3 regions of the Desulfovibrio sp. 6_1_46AFAA genome follow, and region 1 is predicted to be linked to each of the others. Evidence: riboswitches for the same ligand, from Rfam matches in the RefSeq annotation. Region 1 holds a riboswitch; each other region holds the start of a gene.
The links. A riboswitch is a leader RNA that binds a small molecule or an ion and turns the genes downstream of it on or off. The one in region 1 is predicted to bind cobalamin.
Positions count from the first base shown of each region.

Region 1 (4,336 bases):
GCGATTACAACGGCCGCTGGCTTTTTGACGTCTGGCGCGAGGACAATGTGCTTTCCCCGGAGGACGGGGGGATCTTCAAGGACTGCCTGAACGCGCTGGAACAGGGCGCCTCCTCGGGCGAGATGACCGTGCGCCTGCGCCGCCGGGACGGGCGCTTCATCTGGTGCAGGGTCACCTATACCTGCCTGACCGACCCGGACCTCGGCATCCGCTACATCGGCACCATCAACGACGTGGACGAAGTCACCCGGGCCACGCAGGCCCTGCACTTCAGGGCTGAATACGACCCCCTGACCGGCGCGTACAACATGCAGACCTTTTTTGAAAAGGCCGACCTGCTGATCCGCCAGGGCGACGGGCCGCGGCATATCGTGCGTTTCGACGTGGCGGGCTTCAAAGGCATCAACGAAATGTTCGGCCTGGAGGAAGGCGACCGCCTGCTGCGGGCCATCGCCCATCTTGTGCGCGAACAGATCGACAAACGGCTGGAAACCTTCGCCCGCCTGTCCGGCGACGTGTTTGTGGCCTGCCTCGCGGGCGACCGCGAGCGGGTCCGACATTTTGTGGGCTGGCTCTCGCGCCAGTTGCGCGAATATACCCAATCCTACCGTGTCATGCTCTTTTTCGGCATCTGCCCGGTGGAAAAACGCAGGACCCCGGTGCACGTGCTCTGCGACTGGGCCCATCTGGCCCTGAAAACCGTCAAAGGCAGCGATCTGACCAACTACGCCTTTTACGACGGCGAGTTGCGCGCCCGGCTGCTGGATGAAAATAATATCAAGGACCAGATGCACGAGGCCCTGGAAAAAGGCCAGTTCGTGCTCTACCTCCAGCCCAAGGTGGAGATTTCCAGCGGCCGAATTGTGGGGGCCGAGGCCCTGGCCCGCTGGCAACACCCCACGGACGGGCTGATCCTGCCGGGCCGCTTTGTGCCGCTGTTCGAACGCAACGGCTTCATCGTCCGTTTTGACGAGTACATCTGGGAACAGACCTGTAAAATGCTGCGCCTCTGGCTGGACAAGGGCTATCGGCCCACGCCCGTGTCCATTAACGTCTCCCGCATGCACTTCAACGACGACCGTTTCTGCGGCAAGCTGCTGACCCTGACCGACAAATACCGCCTGCCCCGGCACCTGCTGGAACTGGAACTCACGGAAAGCGCCTTTTTTGAAAGCGAAAGAACCCTGATCCGGGTCATGAACGACCTCCAGGAACAGGGCTTCGTCTTTTCCATGGACGATTTCGGCACGGGCTATTCCTCCTTGAGCACCCTGCGCGCCCTGCCCTTCAACATCGTCAAGCTGGACCGCACCTTCATCAGTGACGGCACGGACAATGAACGCGGCCAGATCGTAGCCCGCAACACCGTCACCCTGGCCCGCCAGCTCAAGATGAAAATCATCGCCGAAGGCGTGGAAACTGTGGAGCAGGCGCGCTTTCTGCTCAGCATCGGCTGCAATTACGCCCAGGGCTACTATTACTCGCGCCCGGTGGATCCCGAAGAATTCGAGGTGCTCAGCTTTGTGCAGGAAAAGGCCTTCTGGGTGGACCCCAGCCTCCAGGAGGAAGCCCGCCGCCTGAACCTGCCCCTGGGCTTGAACGCTCCGGACCGGGAATACTGAACCGCCGCATTGCCGGAAGCTTTTCCTGATCCGTGCGCCTCTCGGAAAGGCCGTCGGGGGGCAACGCCGCTCCCAATTCATGCCCGCCCCCCCATTGAACACCGCCCTCGTGCGGCGATTTTCCACGCCTTCGCCCCGTGGGCTTGTCCCTCGGCAATGCTTGACAGCGCAGGCCAAAGCATATATCAATTTATCTAGATATTGTGATGATAAACGGAAAGCGGTGTAAATCCGCTACGGACGCGCCACTGTAACCGGGACAAACCCAACCGAAGCCACTGTTCGACACGGACGAACGGGAAGGCAAGGCGAGCACGGGCCGGAAGTCAGGAGACGACTTGTCACAATGGCCGCGATTGGTGCGGCACGGCAGTACTGTCTCGCGTATAGGCATTTGCCCGGACTGGAGCTTACGTTTGAAATTGCCGCCCAACGGCCCGGCATCTCCGCTGTTTTGCGTTCCACGGCCCACCGGCGGATGCGCCGTGCGGCAATTTCGCGGCGCGGATTTTCCTGAAAGCCCGCGCGGAGCGGTTTGTCCCGCACAAAGTCGGACCGCCCTCTCCGGATGCATCCCTGTATTCCGGCTCCGGACGCACGTGAAATGGACTGCCCTTTCAACTCTTTTGAAAGGAGCATCCCATGCGAACTCACATTCTCGGTTTCCCGTCCATCGGAAAACAGCGGGAGCTGAAACAGGCTCTCGAAGCCTTCTGGAAAGGCGATCTTGCCGCTGAAGCGCTTGCCGAAACCTGCACGGCGCTGAAGAAACGCCATTGGCGCATCCAGCAAGACGCCGGTCTTGACTATGTGACCACAGGCGATTTTTCACTCTATGACCGCATGCTGGACATAACCCGCATGCTCGGCGCAATGCCTCCCCGCTTTGCCCCCTGCCTCAAGGACGCGCACCCGGATCTGTATTTCAGCATGGCGCGCGGCGATGCGCGGCGCAACATCCCGGCCTTGGAAATGACCAAGTGGTTTGACACCAACTACCACTATCTTGTGCCGGAAATCGATGCCGATACGCCTTGGCATCGCGAAGAGCACCCGCTGGTCGCGGATACAAGGCTGGCCGGGGAACTCGGCTTTTCGCCGAAACCGGCCCTGATCGGTCCGTTCACCTGGCTGGCCCTGGCAAAAGCCCGCAACGGCGCGCGCAAGTGGGAGCGTCTGGACGCGGTTACGGCCGCCTATGCCGACCTTTTTACGCTTCTTGCGCCCTTGTGCGACCGCATCCAGGTTGAGGAACCCGTGCTCTGCACGGAACTTCTGCCGCAAGAGGCGAGCGTGGCTTTTCGGGAGGTCTACGCGGCCCTGAACGCGGCCGGCAACGGCAAGCTCATGCTGACGACCTATTTCGGCCCGCTCTGCCGGAATCTGGATCTAGCCCTCGCTTCCGGCTGCGCAACGCTGCATGTGGACATTGTGCGCGGCAGGGAACAACTGGATGCCGTTCTGGACAAGCTCCCCGCCGACACGGCGCTTTCGCTCGGCGTGGTGAACGGACGCAATATCTGGAAAAGCGATTACGCCCAAATCCTGCCCCTTGTCACGCGGGCCGTCGCCGCGCTCGGCACGGAACGGGTTTTGCTGGGATCAAGCTGCTCGCTGCTGCACTGCCCTGTGGACCTGGAGAAAGAAACAACCCTGCCGGAGCACATCCGGAACCGCATGGCCTTTGCCGTGCAGAAGTGCGCGGAGCTGACCGACCTGCGAAACATCGCGGAAAACAGCGACCACGCGGCCCTGGCGGCCAATGCCGCCGTATTGCGGGCGGCTGCCGGGCATGCCGACAGCCGCATTGACGCCGTGCGCCGACGCGCGTCCGCCGTCACGCCGGACCAGCTTTCCCGCCGCTCGGCCTATCCGCAACGGCATGCCGCGCAGTCCTGGCTCAACCTGCCCCCGCTGCCCACCACGACCATCGGCTCCTTCCCGCAGACCGCCGCCATCCGTAAAACACGCCTGGACTACAAGCGGGGCGACATGCCGGAAGCGGACTATCTGGCCGCCATCAGACAAGAAATCAAAAACTGCATCGCAAAGCAGGAGAAACTGGGCCTGGACGTCCTTGTGCATGGCGAGGCTGAACGCAACGATATGGTGGAATATTTCGGCCAGCAGCTCGGCGGCTTCTGCTTTACGCAGAATGGCTGGGTGCAGAGCTACGGCAGCCGCTGCGTAAAGCCGCCCGTCATCTACGGCGACGTGTACCGCAAGCGGCCCATGACCGTGGACTGGATTCTCTACGCGCAGTCGCTCACGCAAAAACCGGTCAAGGGCATGCTGACCGGCCCGGTGACGATTCTCTGCTGGAGCTTCGTTCGCGAGGACCTGGAACGCGGCGAAGTCTGCAAACAGATCGCCCTGGCTATCCGCGACGAAGTGCTGGATCTGGAAAAGGCGGGCATCCGCATCATCCAGATCGACGAAGCGGCCCTGCGGGAAGGTATGCCCCTGACCAAAGCTGCGGCGGAAGACTATCTGCGCCGGGCGGTGGACGCCTTCCGTCTGGCCGCGTCCGGCGTGGAGGACGCCACACAGATCCACACCCATATGTGCTACAGCGAGTTCAACGCCATTCTGCCCTGGATCGCCCAAATGGATGCGGACGTCATCAGCATTGAATCCAGCCGCAGCGGCATGGAACTGCTGGAAGCCTTCACCGCGTTCCACTATCAGGGAGAAGTGGGGCCGGGCGTGTACGA
Region 1 is NZ_JH114303.1:378,310-382,645, forward strand. Features, by position in the region: gene HMPREF1022_RS11505 (bifunctional diguanylate cyclase/phosphodiesterase) at 1-1,622, shown strand, start outside; cobalamin riboswitch at 1,801-1,978, shown strand; gene metE (5-methyltetrahydropteroyltriglutamate--homocysteine S-methyltransferase) at 2,265-4,336, shown strand, end outside.

Region 2 (4,336 bases), on a different contig from region 1:
ACCGCAGCATGCCGGAGACGGGCTTCATGGCCTTTTACATCGGCACCACGCCGGACAAGCTGGAGCAGGCCCGGCGGGGCTTTGCCGGGATCATTGCCGAAATCAAGGCCAAGCCGCTGCCCAAGGCCCTGTTGGCCGCCGGAAGCAACCGCCTGCTGGGCGAATACCTGCGCGAGAGGCAAAGCCTGGCGGACCGCGCCGGTGAGGCGGCCACGGATGCCGTGCTGCACTATCCCCAGGATTTCCAGAAGCAGTTGCTGGACAAGGCCGCCACGCTGGCCCCGGCTGATTTGCAGGCCGTGGCCCGCAAGTATCTGGAACCGGCCAATGCCTATGAGGTAACCCTGCTGCCGTAGGAGCCGCTCCCAACGTGCTTTCATTCTCTCCTGCGCGAGGCCCGTTCCATGCGAAGTTCGAATATGCTTTACCATGCGTCCTGCGCCGGAATTCGCTTTCTTGGGCAGGGAATGAAACTTCCAACCTAGAGCCATTTCACTTTGAAATTGCTCTGGCGGCTGCGTAAGCAGGCGCTCGCCACGAGCGTCAGCCGTTGGCGGCTATGCCGCCGTACGGACATCGAGAGCAGAGCGAGCGGCTTAAAAACTTTGAGAATGTCAATTCTCAAAGTTAATCTGCTTAGAATATCCCCGGCGTTCGCAGGTTTTGTCTGAACAGCGCCCCGTCGCGGTCAAGTTCGACCGGGACGGGGCGCTGTTGCGACTTTACAGAACGCGTCCGCGTGAGCTATCCATGAAAAATCCTTGGGAAATAGGGCAGGTTAACGTTGAAAGATCCCCTGCTCCGGTGCTCACTCGCGTGGCCGCCCGCGCCTGAGGCAAAGGGCTGAAACTCAGTCCCACCGGGCGTCAGCTATTGCCGCCGGGGCTTGCCTGAACCGTTCATGGCGAAGCCTGGCTGTAGCCGCAACGCGACAGACGAGGACAGCATTGCTGCGAATAACGACAACAGCCGGCTGAGGTCAGCGCCGGCTTTGAGAATGGCAATTCCCCAACTTGCTCTGTGCCAAAGGACATGGCATGCATCCTTGGTGATGACAGGAGATCCGCGTAATGCCCCTCTGCCTCTGGCGTCCGAATATCGCAACCGCCCTGGAATACGCCCGTGACCGGGCCCTTCCGGTCCAACTCACCTTTGACGGCCGTCCGCGCGAAGCGGGACCTCTGCTCTGCACCGTAACCTTTACCGCCCGCGACATCACGGTCCTGTCCACGGCGGAGCCCCTGATTCCCGCTGAACTGAAGGGCGGGGAGTGCCGCATCTATTTCAAGCCGGATATCGAGGCGAAGCCGGAAGAGGCCAGGGACGGGCAGGAAGAGAGCGGTAAGGCTGCCGTCGCGCGGCACGGTTTTTATTGCAACTGCCGCGTGCAGGACGTGCGGCGCGACGCCGGAAACGCCCTGACCGAGATCACGCTCAAGACGCCTTTCCGTTCCTTATGGCGGGAGTTGCGTCGGCACGAACGGCTGCGCCTGGGGCCGGGCATGCTCAAAAAATTCCGCTTCTGGTTCGCGCCCATGTTGCCGGAGCAGCGCGGCCAGGTGCAGATCTATATGAGCCGTTACAGCCAGGATCTGGAACGGAAAATACGCCTGATCGACGTCTCCGCCGGTGGTGCGTTCGTGCGGCTGGTCGATTACGATCTGCTCAACGACATTGATATTGATCAGAATACGCTCTGCCTGCTCTATCTGGACTGCAACGGCCCGGAAGGAGAGTCCCGCAAGTTTTTTCTGGCTGCCCACAGCGTGCTTGTCGGTCGGAATAAAAAGGACAGCGCTCTGAATCTGCATTTGCGTTTTGTGCGCTATCTGTCCGCAGCGCGGCGGGATGCCGTGCTGGACTGGCAGCCAGTGGGCGAGGAGGGCGTGCCCGGTCTGGACCTCTGGATCACGGCGCGGCTCGGCGGCCCGTCAGGGAGAGGAGCCGAAAGCCAGGCCGCCCCGGCGCGGTGAACCGGCGGGGGCGGCAAGATGCTCCTGCCCGGCATCGTCGGCGATGAAACCATCCGGCGCTACCTTTTGGAGGGCATGGCGGCCCGGCACTGTGGCCGGAGCGCTGACGGTCGTCGCCGTAGGGCCGTACCCTTAAAATTTATCTTTTAAATTCAATATGTTGCTACGAAGCAAGGAAGCCTTTTTTCGCGCCTCTGATTGACAGAAAGGGGCTGTTTTGACTATCTCTAGAGATACGGAAGCGCCCTTCGGGGCTTAATAGGGAATCCCGTTCAAATCGGGAGCGGACCCGCCGCCGTGCGCCGAACTGATGCCGCTTTTCCTTGCGCGCCACTGGATTCGCTCCGGGAAGGCCGAAAAGCGAGCCGGCAAGCCGGAAGACCTGCTTTCATTCATCGTCTTTGAGGACGGACCGCCGGCAACGGGGCTTTTGCCGTCAGGTCTTGCAGTGAGGATAAATGCGCTTCCTCCTCCGCCTGTGTTGCGGGCGGAGGTTTTTTATTCCATACAGCCCCTCCATGCCTGGAGTTTTTCATGCCCGCCAGTATTATGAAACGGGACGGTGCGTCCGTGCCCTTTGATTCGGTCAAGATTCTCAACGCCATCACCAAAGCCAATCAGGCTGTGGGCGGCGAGGACATGTCGCCCACGGACCTGCTTTTCGTCACCGAAAAAGTCTGCAGAAAGCTGGATGAGCGCAGCCTCCGCCATGTGGAAGAAATTCAGGACGTGGTGGAAGAAACGCTGATCCAGTACGATTACGCCAAAACCGCCAAGGCCTATATTCTCTACCGCGCGGAGCACGCCAAGATCCGCAACGCGGAATCCTACCTGATGGATATCTACAAAAAGCTGACGTACTCCCCGGCCATCCGGGAGGACATCAAGCGGGAGAACGCCAATATTGACGGCGACACGGCCATGGGCACCATGCTCAAGTACGGTTCCGAGGGCTCCAAATTCTTCATCGACAATTATATCCTGCCCAAGGACGCCTCGGCCGCGCACCTTAACGGCGATATCCATATTCATGACAAAGATTTCTACATGCTCACCGAAACCTGCTGCCAGATCAATCTGATCCCGCTGTTCAAAAATGGTTTCTCCACCGGGCACGGCTATCTGCGTGAGCCCAATTCCATTGAAAGCTATTCGGCCCTGGCCTGCATAGCCATTCAGGCCAACCAGAATGAAATGCACGGCGGCCAGAGCGTGCCGCACTTTGACTATGCCATGGCCGAGGGCGTGATCAAGACCTATGCCAAGGAATACCGCAAGGCCTTCTGCGCCTGCCTGCGCATTGCCGGGGGCCTGGACGCGGCCGCTGCGGAGGAACTGGCCGGGAAACTGCTGGATGCCGTGGGCGTGCGCCCGAGCATGGCCGGAGCCGATGCTCTGGGCCGCGCGCTGACCGAAGCGGCTCCCGAACAGTGGAAAGAACTGACGGAACGCGCCCACGCCTATGCCGTGGACGAAGCTTTGGCCAATACGGACCGGCGCGTGTACCAGGCCATGGAGGCCCTTATCCATAACCTGAATACCATGAATTCCCGGGCCGGGGCCCAGGTGCCGTTCAGCTCCATCAACTACGGCACGGACGTCTCCGCCGAGGGCCGGATGGTCATGAAAAACCTGCTCTTGGCCACCCAGGCCGGTCTGGGCAACGGCGAGACTTCCATTTTCCCGGTGCAGATTTTCAAGGTCAAGGAAGGGGTCAACTACAATCCTGAGGACCCCAACTACGATTTGTTCAAACTGGCCATGGAAACCTCGGCCAAACGCCTTTTCCCCAATTTCAGCTTTCTTGACGCCCCCTTCAACCTCCAGTACTACAGGGACGGTTATTACGACAGCGAAGTGGCCTATATGGGCTGCCGCACGCGTGTGCTGGGCAATGTGTATGATCCGGAGCGCCAGGTGACCTGCGGACGCGGCAATCTGAGCTTCACCTCCGTGAACCTGCCGCGCCTGGGCCTGGAAGCCCGTAATGATCCGGAAAAGTTTTACGCCCTGCTGGATGAGAAGATCGACCTGGTCTTCCGGCAGTTGCTGCACCGGCTCAAGATCCAGAGCGCCAAAAAGGTGCGCAACTATCCCTTCCTCATGGGCAACGGCATCTGGCTGGATTCCGGCAAGCTGGACTGGGACGACGGCATAGGGGAAGTGCTCAAGCACGGCACCTTGACCATCGGCTTCATCGGTCTGGCCGAGGCCCTCAAGGCCCTGGTGGGCGCGCATCACGGCGAAAGCGAGGAGGCCCAGAAGCTGGGCCTGGAAATCATCGGGCATATGCGCCGTCGCGCCGACGAGGAAGCGGAAAAGACCGGCCTGAACTTCACGCTCATCGCCACCCCGGCGGAAAG
Region 2 is NZ_JH114301.1:603,873-608,208, forward strand. Features, by position in the region: gene HMPREF1022_RS06065 (M16 family metallopeptidase) at 1-356, shown strand, start outside; gene HMPREF1022_RS06070 (hypothetical protein) at 1,071-1,973, shown strand; cobalamin riboswitch at 2,196-2,377, shown strand; gene HMPREF1022_RS06075 (anaerobic ribonucleoside triphosphate reductase) at 2,508-4,336, shown strand, end outside.
Region 2: linked by a shared signal. The riboswitch ahead of HMPREF1022_RS06075 (anaerobic ribonucleoside triphosphate reductase) and the one ahead of metE (5-methyltetrahydropteroyltriglutamate--homocysteine S-methyltransferase) in region 1 are both predicted to bind cobalamin.

Region 3 (4,336 bases), on a different contig from region 1:
GGGAGGGTATTATGACCGTTTTCTGGACAGCGAACTGGCCTGCCCGCGCGTGGGCCTGTGCTTCGCCTTCCAGGTTGCCAAAAATCTGCCCCTGGAACAGTGGGATCAACGCGTGCAATATCTCTGCACGGAAGAGCAGTTTCTGTGTCTGTAAGCTACATTCCTTTTCAGTTTCCCGGTCTTGAGAATGTCCGTTGCGCCTTTCAGGTCCGAGCCGCCATCCCCGGCGGGGTGTACCGCAACGGCTATGACGGCGGCAATATTTCCTTCAGCACCGAGGACGACCCGGATATTGTAACGGGCAACCGCCGTGACCTGCTGGCGGCCTTGCAGCCGCACGGCCTCACGGCTTGGGCGGAGCTCAATCAGGTGCACGGCGACGTGCTGCTCTTCGAGCCGGAAGCCGTGGCCTGCGAAATCCGGCCCACGGCGGACGGCGACGGCATGGCCGTGTCCCGGCCCGGCCTGGGCCTGCTGATCAAGACCGCGGACTGCCAGCCCATTCTGCTGGCGCACAAGAGCGGTCGATACGTGGCTGCCCTGCACGCGGGCTGGCGGGGCAACCGTTGCGATTTCCCGGGTACGGGCGTGGCCCGCTTCTGCGCGCGCTATGATCTCAAACCCTGCGACCTGCTGGCCGTGCGCGGACCCAGCCTGGGGCCGGGACGGGCGGAGTTCGTCAACTTCGAGCGGGAATGGAGCGACGACTTCCGGGCCTGGTTCGACCCGGCAACGCGGACCATGGATCTTTGGGGCCTGACCCGCCGGCAGTTGCAACAAGCCGGTCTGCCGGAGCGCCAAATCTACGGCCTGGATCTTTGCACGGCTTCCAACAACGGACAGTTCTTCTCTTACCGGCGTGAAAAAAGGTCCGGCCGTCAGGCCAGCCTGATCTGGATCACGGCCTGAGGCTGATCCGTCGCGCGTCTACCTTGGCAAGCGTATAAAAGTTCATTTAATTTATACGGCTGGTTCAATGTATTGGTATTTATCATATACTCTTTCCCAAGAGTTGGGCGAAGCCACCTTTGCTCCGCCGGAGCGAAGCGCAGGCGGATGGCTGGTGCCGGGAGAATTCTAAAAAATGCGCTGGCCGTTGCCGCGTCAGCGGCTTGCTTGAGCCGTTCACGGCGAAGCCGTGTTGCCTTAGCTGTAGCCGCAGGGCGGCGTACAGATAAGGACAGCACTGCTACGGATCAAGACAGCACCGCTACGGATAGCGACAGCGATTTTCCTAGATATAATTTTGCGTAACCAATTGCTGTCTTCATCCGTAGCTTCCTTCGTCGCAACGGCTGAAGCAAGATTCTTCGGCGTTGGCAAGGGAAATGGCGCTTTTTGCGCGGAAACCGACCGGAAGGCGGCCCAAAGGGCCGTGCCCGTTGGCGAGCCGGGCGAGCCTTACGGGCACCAAGAGCAGGGCTGTACTTCAAGTACGTGAGCGGCAAAAAACGCCGGATGACGCCGCCAACGTCGAACAGGCTGGTTTTGACGGATAATCCCGGCAAATAAGATGCCTTAAAAGCTGGAGTCAGATGCATCTGTCCGGCCGCATTGACAGGGCCGCGCGCCGCGCCTAATGTGCCCTCTGACAACGGTAGCCGGACCGGCGGAGCAACGCGGAACGGCTTGAAAAGGGAATCCCGTGTAAAACGGGAGCGGACCCGCCGCCGTGAGATCCGCAAACCGCGCCCCATTTTGTGCCACTGGAAACGGGAAGGCCGGGGCAAGGGGATCAAGCCGGAAGACCTGCCGTGCCCATTTTCGCGCTCCTGGTGCAGCTTAACTTTGAAAAAGTGCATTGCTTTGGCGTGAGATGTTCTCCGGCAACGGGTTTTTGCCGGTCAGGCAGAGGAAATACGGGCCTCTTCCAGGTATGGAAGAGGCTTTTTTTTGTCCGCATAGCCCCATATGATATGCACATAGATGCCCTTTCCCGGCCGCCCCGGACGCGGTCCCTTTGCCTTGCCCTGGCCGGGCTGGCGGCGCTCTGGCTATGCTCCCTGCCGCTGGCCTGCCTGCCGGGGCCGTTCCCGCTGGGCGTGAATGAGGTTTTCCGCGCGCTGGCCGCGAGCCTGGGCCTGGCCGCCGCTCCGGTGGACGCCTCTCAACTCCTGGTAGTGGGGCAGATCCGTCTGGCGCGGGTCTGCCTGGCGGCACTTTGCGGCGGCGCGCTGGCCGTGGCTGGCGTGGCCCTGCAAGGCGTACTGCGCAATCCCCTGGCCGACCCTTTCACCCTTGGCATTTCCGCCGGTGCGGCCTGCGGTGCCAGCATGGCTATCGCCCTGGGCGGCGTCGGCGGCGGGTTCGGCCTGTGGCTGGGGCGGATTCTAGGCCATGCGGCGGGAGTGACCCAGGCCGGGTTGGTGGCTCCCGCCGCTCTGGCCGGGGCCCTGCTGGCCCTGTGCGGCGCGCTCTGGCTGGGCCGGGGCAAGGGGGATTTCAGCCGCGAAAGCGTGATTCTGGCGGGTATTGCCGTGGCCGCCTTTCTGGGGGCCCTGGTGGCCCTGGTCAAGGCTCTCAATGAGGAATCCGTGACCAGCATCGTGTTCTGGATTCTGGGCTCGCTCCAAGGCCGGGGCTGGGACAGTCTGCCCCTGCTGCTGGCGACCCTTATTCCCGGTCTGCTGGCCGTGGGTCTGGGCTGGCGGGCCTTGGACGTGCTTTCGCTGGGCGACGAGCAGGCCGCGCAACTGGGTCTTAATGTGGGCCGGGCGCGCTTCTGGCTGTTGGCCGGGGCCAGCTGCATGACCGCCGGTTGCGTGGCCGTGGCCGGAGTGATCGGCTTTGTGGGCCTGGTAGTGCCGCATGTGCTGCGCCTTTTGCTGGGACAGGGGCACGGCCCTTTGCTGGCCGGGGCCTTTTTCGGCGGCGGCGTGCTGCTGGTCTGGGCTGACGTCCTGGCCCGCAGCGTGCTGGGCGGCGGCCAGGAATTGCCCGTGGGCGTGGTCACGGCCCTGTTGGGCGGGCCGTTTTTCGCCCTTCTGGTGCGGCGGCGCTGATGTCCGGCGCACGATCAATGGACAGGCCGCTGAGCAGAGCAGTGGAAGGGCCGATGCTGGACGTGCGCGATCTCACGGCGGGCTATGCCGGGCGGTCCGTGCTGCGCGGCGTGAGCCTGGCGGCGCGCGGCGGCGAAAGCGTAGCCCTGCTGGGACCCAACGGCAGCGGCAAAACCACCTTGCTGCGTTGCATTTCCGGCGTGCTGCGGCCCCAGGGCGGCGGCATACGTTTGGCGGACAGGCCGCTGGATGGCCTGCGTCCGCGCGAACGCGCCCGGCTGGCGGCCGTGGTGCCGCAACGCGCGGAATGCCCGTCCGGCCTGAGTGTGCGTCAGATGGTCCTGCTGGGGCGCTATCCCTACCTCTCCTGGCTGGGCGGCTACGGACGGCGGGACTACGCCGCCGTCGGACAGGCCCTGGCCGCCACCGGAGCCGCCGCTCTGGCCGCGCGTCGCGTGGGGGAGCTTTCCGGCGGGGAACTGCAGCGGGTGCTGCTGGCGCGGGCTCTGGCCCAGGAGAGCCCGCTGCTCCTGCTGGACGAGCTGGCCGCTGGTCTGGATCTGGCCCGCATGGTGGAACTTTTTGATCTGCTGGAGCGCCGTCGGGCCGCCGGGGCCTGCGTGCTCATGGCCATGCACGACTGCAATCTGGCCGCCTTGTATGCAACCAGGCTCATGGGCCTGAAAAACGGCCGGGTACTCTTTGACGGCCCCGTGTCCGAGGTCTTCACCGAGGAGAGACTCAGTGTTCTGTACGATATTCCCATCCGGGTTTTTTCGCATCCGCGCTGGGGCCTGCCCCAGGCGCTGCTGGGGCGCGCTTCCGGGCCGTGGAGCAACGGCGCCGTCAATTTTGCTGCTGGTTCTGCTGCTGACGGGCCTGAATCCGGCCCCGGTTCAGGCGGCTCCCATTGAGGTGGTTGACGACACGGGCGTCACGCTGACTCTGGATAAACCGGCCGAGCGGATCATCGCCCTGTACGGCGCCTACAACGAGCTGCTGCTGGCCTTGGACGCGCGCGACCTGCTGGTGGCGCGCACCGTGGCCGACGCCCATCTGCCGGAGCTGGCCGGTCTGCCCGCCATAGGCACCCATATGCGGCCCAATGCGGAACTGATCGTGGCTCAGAAGCCGGATCTGGTGCTTCAGCTCGCCGGACGGCGCGAGGCGCTGTTGCAGACCGAAGCCCTGCGTAAACTGGGCATCAATGTGCTGACGTTTGAGATGGATTCTTTTGACAAGATGTTCGATGTGCTGGAAAAGCTGGGGCGTCTCACGGGACGCGAGCAAAAGGCCGCCGGGCTGATCCGGGACTGGCGGGCGCGCCTGGCAAC
Region 3 is NZ_JH114301.1:423,297-427,632, forward strand. Features, by position in the region: gene HMPREF1022_RS05355 (5-formyltetrahydrofolate cyclo-ligase) at 1-154, shown strand, start outside; gene HMPREF1022_RS05360 (polyphenol oxidase family protein) at 145-909, shown strand; cobalamin riboswitch at 1,579-1,771, shown strand; gene HMPREF1022_RS05365 (FecCD family ABC transporter permease) at 1,917-3,002, shown strand; gene HMPREF1022_RS05370 (ABC transporter ATP-binding protein) at 3,056-3,916, shown strand; gene HMPREF1022_RS05375 (ABC transporter substrate-binding protein) at 3,855-4,336, shown strand, end outside.
Region 3: linked by a shared signal. The riboswitch ahead of HMPREF1022_RS05365 (FecCD family ABC transporter permease) and the one ahead of metE (5-methyltetrahydropteroyltriglutamate--homocysteine S-methyltransferase) in region 1 are both predicted to bind cobalamin.